Noviherbaspirillum saxi: one gene and its partner. The protein of the gene in region 1 interacts with the protein of each later gene in a pairwise test. Links are inferred from orthologs where the notes say so. Each region holds a gene or a part of one and is shown on either strand. Other genes may lie near its edges.

Evidence for each region.
Region 2: the proteins of uvrB (region 1) and uvrA interact in binary tests that used the Escherichia coli proteins (3 or more experiments, as listed by UniProt). The link is inferred for Noviherbaspirillum saxi from one-to-one orthologs.

Annotation. Positions count from the first base shown.
Region 1 is NZ_QYUO01000001.1:1,457,088-1,460,299, forward strand. Bases 50-2,940 are described here. They hold uvrB (excinuclease ABC subunit UvrB), read left to right. Parts: upstream 50-393; coding sequence 394-2,487; downstream 2,488-2,940. Other genes in these bases: D3871_RS06850 (amino acid aminotransferase), read right to left, coding at 50-274; D3871_RS06860 (uracil-DNA glycosylase family protein), read left to right, coding at 2,614-2,940. Outside these bases: more of D3871_RS06850, read right to left, coding at 1-49; more of D3871_RS06860, read left to right, coding at 2,941-3,212. UniProt on the Escherichia coli protein: The UvrABC repair system catalyzes the recognition and processing of DNA lesions. A damage recognition complex composed of 2 UvrA and 2 UvrB subunits scans DNA for abnormalities.
Region 2 is NZ_QYUO01000001.1:3,179,837-3,183,572, forward strand. Bases 66-3,480 are described here. They hold uvrA (excinuclease ABC subunit UvrA), read left to right. Parts: upstream 66-427; coding sequence 428-3,280; downstream 3,281-3,480. Other genes in these bases: D3871_RS15030 (MFS transporter), read right to left, coding at 66-281; D3871_RS15040 (acylphosphatase), read left to right, coding at 3,303-3,480. Outside these bases: more of D3871_RS15030, read right to left, coding at 1-65; more of D3871_RS15040, read left to right, coding at 3,481-3,581; D3871_RS15045 (AEC family transporter), read right to left, coding at 3,601-3,736. UniProt on the Escherichia coli protein: The UvrABC repair system catalyzes the recognition and processing of DNA lesions. UvrA is an ATPase and a DNA-binding protein. A damage recognition complex composed of 2 UvrA and 2 UvrB subunits scans DNA for abnormalities.

The DNA of each region.
Region 1 (3,212 bases):
CAAATACGAGTTCTTGCACCGCTTTGTCATACGCCGCCAGACCGTCGATCGGCAGGTAGCTGCGGGGAGTCGGCTTTTCCATCAGTTGTGCTTCTGCCTTGCGTACGCAATCGAGCAGAGGCACCTTGCCGTTATCATCGTAATAGACGCCGACGCCAAGGTTGACCTTGTTCGGATTCTTGTCGGCGTTAAAGGCTTCTGTAATGCCCAGGATAGGATCGCGCGGCGCCATTTCGATGGCGGTGAAGAGAGAGGCGGGATGGGATTGGCTCATCGTGATAACATGAAAAGTTGGCTGCGGATACAAGCAGATGCAGCAGGGTTATAGTCAGTTTCGGGCTCGTGGCCTCAAACCAAGGTGTAACTTATTATTCTACCAAAGGTCGAATACAGATGGCAGATTTATCCCAGGTTTCCAGCCCCATAGACGAGTCGAAAATCGTCACTTTCCCGAATTCGCCCTATCGTTTGTACCAGCCTTTTTCACCGGCTGGCGACCAGCCGGCTGCTATAGACAAGCTGGTGGAAGGCGTCGACGACGGGTTGTCTTTTCAGACACTGCTTGGCGTTACCGGTTCTGGCAAGACCTATACGATGGCAAATGTGATTGCCCGCCTCGGGCGTCCCGCCATCGTCTTTGCGCCGAACAAGACATTGGCAGCGCAACTCTATAGCGAGTTCCGCGAGTTCTTTCCTCAGAATGCCGTGGAATACTTCGTCAGCTACTACGATTACTACCAGCCTGAAGCCTACGTGCCGCAGCGCGACCTGTTCATCGAGAAAGACTCCTCGATCAACGAGCATATCGAACAGATGCGCCTGTCGTGCACCAAGTCGCTCATGGAGCGGCGCGACGTTGTCATCGTTGCTACAGTGTCCGCGATTTACGGTATCGGTAATCCGAACGAGTATCACAAGATGATCCTTACCTTGCGTGCCAAGGACAAGGTAAGTCAGCGCGATGTGATTGCCCGCTTGATTCAAATGCAATATACGCGCAACGAAGTCGATTTCGGCCGCGGAACGTTCCGGGTTCGGGGCGACACCATCGACGTGTTTCCGGCCGAGCATGCGGAGTTGGCAGTGCGCATCGAGACCTTCGACGATGAGATCGACAGTCTGCAGCTGTTCGATCCGCTGACCGGGCGCGTGCGGCAAAAAATTCCGCGTTTCACCGTATATCCGGGATCGCATTACGTGACGCCGCGTTCCACGGTGTTGCGGGCGATAGAAAGCATCAAGGAAGAACTGCGCGAGCGACTTGAATTCTTTAGAAAGGAAAACAAGCTGATCGAAGAGCAGCGCATCGAGCAGCGTACCCGTTTCGATCTTGAAATGATGCAGGAAATCGGCTTCACCAAGGGCATCGAAAATTATTCCCGCCATCTGAGCGGTGCCATGCCGGGGGAGCCGCCGCCGACGCTGGTCGACTACCTGCCGCAGGATGCCTTGATGTTCCTGGACGAGTCGCACGTTCTTCTTGGGCAGTTGAACGGGATGTACAACGGCGACCGCGCGCGCAAGGTCAATCTTGTCGATTATGGATTCCGGTTGCCTTCTGCACTCGACAACCGTCCGCTGAAGTTTGCCGAGTTCGAAAGCAAGATGCGGCAAACGGTGTTCGTCTCTGCCACGCCGGCCGAATACGAGGGCACGCACTCTGATCAGGTAGTGGAACAGGTTGTCCGTCCCACCGGGCTGGTCGATCCGCAGATAGTTGTGCGGCCCGCCAGCACTCAGGTCGATGACCTGATGTCGGAAATTGCGGATCGGGTGAAGAAGAATGAGCGTGTCTTGGTCACCACGCTGACCAAGCGTATGGCCGAACAGTTAACTGAATTCCTGGGAGACAACGGCATAAAGGTACGATATCTGCACAGCGACATCGATACCGTTGAGCGCGTCGAGATTATTCGTGATCTGCGTTTGGGGACGTTTGATGTTCTGGTCGGTATCAACCTGTTGCGGGAAGGGCTGGACATACCCGAAGTGTCGCTAGTCGCCATTCTCGATGCCGATAAGGAAGGCTTCCTTCGTTCCGAGCGAAGCCTGATCCAGACTATTGGCCGTGCGGCCCGTAACCTGAACGGTACTGCAATTCTCTACGGCGACAAGGTGACCGATTCGATGCGTCGTGCAATCGACGAAACAGAACGGCGCCGTAACAAGCAAGTGGCTTTCAACAAGGCCAACAACATCACTCCGGCTGGCGTGAAGAAAGAAATTCGCGACCTGATCGACGGCGTCTACAGTCCGCAGGAAGCGCGAAGCGAGCTGCTGGTTGCGCAGGAGCAGGCGAAATACGAGTCCATGAGCGAGAAGCAGGTCAGCAAGGAAATCAAGCGGCTTGAGAAGCTGATGGTGGACCACGCAAAGAACCTTGAATTCGAAAAAGCCGCACAGGTTCGCGACCAATTGCATTTGCTGAAGGAACAGCTGTTCGGCGCACCCGGCATGGATAACGTTATTCCGCTTGCTGGCAAGTAAAAGACTGGCATTGGCGCCATGCTCGCCATCGCGATCATGGCGACCTGCTGAAATCGTTATTGCATTATCGTCTTTGATTGCCATTGTGACGGTTACAATCCGGGCTTTAACTTCTTTTACAAGCCGATGCCGAATTCGCTCTCACCGTCCATCGTCGATGCCCTTTCACTGGCACACCAATCCTGGCATGAAATTATTCTCAGAGGCTTGAATGCAGTCGCGGCAGCTGATCCCGGGTACTTGCCGGCATTAGCCAACACCAATTTCCTGCCGACGGAAGGACGGATCTTTGCCGCGTTCACCAAACCGCTCGATGAAGTGCGCTACGTCCTGGTCGGAGAAGGGCCCTATCCGCGTGAAGAGAGCGCAACGGGCGTGTGCTTCATGGATGGTGCGGTGGAATCTCTCTGGTCGGAAAAGGGTTTGTCCAAGCAGGTCAACCGTGCCACCTCGCTACGGAATTTCATGAAAATGCTGCTCGTCGCCGACGGTTTGTTAAAGCCCGACAATACCTCCGGCGATGCCCTGGCTCATATTTCGTTGAAGGCGCGCGCCATCGGCTCTACGTTCATTCAGACACTGACCGAATTGCAGGGAAATCTGACGCGCCACGGTTTCCTGTTGCTGAATGCTAGCCTAGTGTTCCGTCCGGACGTGCCACCGGTAAAAGATGCCAGGGCATGGAAACCGTTTCTGGAAACCGTGATGGAAGCGCTGGCGGATCA
Region 2 (3,736 bases), 1.7 Mb from region 1 along the record:
GAGGCAGCAGCGATAAACGAGCCAATCGCAAACAAGACCAGCCCGATGATGATGATGCGCTTGCGTCCGTATTTATCGGATGCCGCGCCAAACGGAATCTGGCCGAAAGACTGGGTCAGGCCGTAAATACCCATTGCCACTCCGACCATGGTCGCGCTGTCACCGCCCGGCAGGGTTTTGGCATGCACCGCAAAGACGGGCAGGATCAGGAACATGCCCAGCATGCGCAACGCGAAAATCGACGCCAATGACAGACTGGCACGAATTTCGTTAGAGGACATGCGGGTGCCGAGATCATCGGCGGAAGTGGTGGCTGATATGGTGCTCACGGCGGGGGATCCAGAGGATACGGCGGACTTTAAAACCCGTTATAGTATCAGGTTGACCCGTACAAAGCGCCGAAATGGCCGCACGTTGAAAGCAGTTCATGGAAGAAATAAGAATTCGCGGTGCCCGCACCCACAACCTGAAGAACATCAATCTCGAATTACCCCGCAATCAGCTGATTGTGATCACCGGCCTGTCCGGATCGGGTAAATCCTCGCTGGCGTTCGACACGCTGTATGCGGAAGGCCAGCGCCGCTACGTGGAATCGCTGTCGGCGTATGCGCGCCAATTCCTGCAGCTGATGGAAAAGCCCGATGTCGACTTGATCGAAGGCTTGTCGCCGGCAATCTCGATCGAGCAGAAAGCGACTTCGCACAATCCCCGTTCGACGGTCGGTACCGTGACTGAAATCCACGATTACCTGCGCCTGCTGTACGCGCGAGTCGGCACACCTTATTGCCCTGACCACCCGGAAAATGCGTTGGCCGCGCAATCGGTGTCGCAAATGGTCGATGCGGTTCTCGCCATGCCGGAAGACACCAAGCTGATGATCCTGGCGCCGGTCGTGGCCAATCGCAAGGGCGAGCATGTCGATCTGTTTGAAGCGATGCAGGCACAGGGCTTCGTGCGCTTTCGTATCCAGAGCGGCACCCATACCGCCAGGATCTATGAAATCGACGACCTGCCGAAGCTGAAAAAAACCGAAAAGCACACCATCGACGTCGTGATCGACCGCATCAAGGTCAAGGCCGATGTCAAGCAGCGTCTGGCAGAAAGCTTCGAAACCGCGTTGCGCCTGGCCGAAGGCCGGGCGATTGCGCTGGAAATGGATAGCGGCAAGGAGCACCTGTATTCGAACAAGTTCGCCTGCAACACCTGCGGCTATTCGCTGCAGGAACTGGAGCCGCGCCTGTTCTCGTTCAATAATCCGATGGGCGCCTGCCCGGAATGCGACGGCTTGGGCCACATCGAATTCTTCGACCCCAAGCGCATCGTCGCCTTCCCCAACCTGTCGCTGGCCAGCGGCGCGGTAAAAGGCTGGGACCGGCGCAACCAGTTCTACTTCCAGATGCTGTCGAATCTGGCCGAGCACTATAACTTCGACGTCGACACGCCCTTCGAGAAATTGGCCGACTCGGCGCAGCAGGTTGTGCTGTACGGCTCGGGCCGGCAGACAGTGCCATTTACCTATGTGAACGAACGCGGCCGCGCGGTGGTGCGCGAGCATACGTTTGAAGGCGTGGTCAACAACCTGCAGCGCCGCTATCGCGAAACCGATTCGATGGCGGTCAAGGAAGAACTGGCAAAGTTCATCAACCAGAAGCAATGCCCGACCTGCGACGGCGCACGCTTGCGCGTCGAAGCGCGCTATGTCAAGGTCGGCAACGGCAAGCAGGAACGGTCGATCTATGAAATCGCATCGACGCCCTTGCGCGAAACGCTGGAGTTCTTTGAAAAACTCAAGCTGACCGGCGCGAAAAAGGAAATCGCCGACCGTATCATCAAGGAAATCGTGTCGCGCCTGAAGTTTCTCAACAATGTGGGCCTCGACTACCTGTCGCTGGAGCGCAGCGCCGATACGCTGTCCGGCGGCGAAGCGCAGCGCATCCGGCTGGCGTCGCAGATCGGCTCCGGCCTGACCGGCGTGATGTATGTGCTGGACGAGCCGTCGATCGGCCTGCATCAGCGCGACAATGACCGGTTGATTGCCACGCTCAAGCACTTGCGCGATATCGGCAACAGCGTGCTGGTGGTCGAACACGACGAAGATGCGATCCGCTGCGCCGACTATGTGGTCGACATGGGGATCGGCGCCGGCGTGCATGGCGGTGAAGTGATCGCGCGCGGCCCGCTGCAGGACATCCTCAAGAGCAAGAAGTCGCTGACCGCGAAATACCTCAATGGCACACTGGCGATCAACGTGCCGAAGAAGCGCACTGCCGCAGATCCCGAACGTCAGTTGATGATCACCGGCGCGTCCGGCAACAATCTCCGGAACGTTTCGCTGGAGTTGCCGGTCGGTCTGCTTACCTGCGTGACCGGCGTCTCGGGTTCAGGAAAATCGACGCTGATCAACGACACCCTGCATCACGCGGCCGCGCGTCATTTGTATGGCTCGCAGGCAGAGCCGTCGCCGTACGAGTCGATTTCCGGCCTCGAGCATTTCGACAAGGTGATCGCGGTCGACCAGGCGCCGATCGGGCGCACACCGCGCTCCAACCCGGCGACCTATACCGGCGTGTTCACGCCTATCCGCGATCTGTTCTCCACCGTGCCGATGGCCAAGGAGCGCGGCTACTCGGCCGGGCGCTTTTCATTCAACGTCAAGGGCGGACGCTGCGAAGCCTGCCAGGGCGATGGCGTACTGAAGGTCGAAATGCACTTCCTGCCCGACGTGTATGTGCCTTGCGATGTCTGCCACGGCAAGCGCTACAACCGCGAAACGCTGGAAGTGCATTACAAGGGCAAGAGCATCCATGAAGTGCTGGAGATGACGGTCGAGGAAGCACATGAATTCTTCAAGCCGGTCCCGGTCGTCGCACGCAAGCTGCAGACGCTGCTCGATGTCGGCCTTGGCTATATACGCCTCGGACAGAGCGCGACCACGCTGTCGGGCGGCGAAGCGCAACGCGTGAAGCTGTCGCTGGAACTGTCCAAACGCGATACCGGCCGCACGCTGTATATCCTGGACGAACCGACCACCGGTCTGCATTTCCACGACATCGATCTGCTGCTGAAAGTGATTCACCGTCTGCGCGATCAGGGCAACACAGTGGTGATCATCGAACACAATCTGGACGTGATCAAGACTGCCGACTGGATCGTGGATCTGGGACCGGAAGGCGGCGCCGGCGGCGGGCAGATCATTGCCAGCGGCACGCCAGAAGTTGTAGCGAAAACGGCGGCCAGCTTTACCGGCAAGTATCTGGCACCGATGCTGAAAAAGAAATAACGCGATTGCGGCGGAGACGGACATGGCGATACATTTGCGGATCAGCGGCGTGGTACAGGGAGTCGGATATCGCGCCTCGTTCGAGGCGCAAGCGCGTCGCCTGCATTTGGCCGGCTGGGTCCGCAATCGCGTCGATGGCTCGGTCGAAGCGATGGTCGACGGCCCGACCGAAGCCATCGATCGGATCATCGCATGGTCGCGGCGTGGTCCGTCGCAGGCGCACGTTAGCGGCGTACAGGTAACGGCTGCGGAAGACGCCGCATTGATACCGGGACGCTTTGACGTGTTGCCGACCGCTTGAAATATAGGCCGGCTCCGCATCAAGCCGGCAAACCCATCCATAGTCCGACCGGCACGAATGCCAGTGCCGCCAGATTCCCCAGTAAAACGATGGACGCCACCTTGTCCGGCTCCTGCTTGTACTGCTCGGCCACCATGAAGCAGAATACCGCCGGC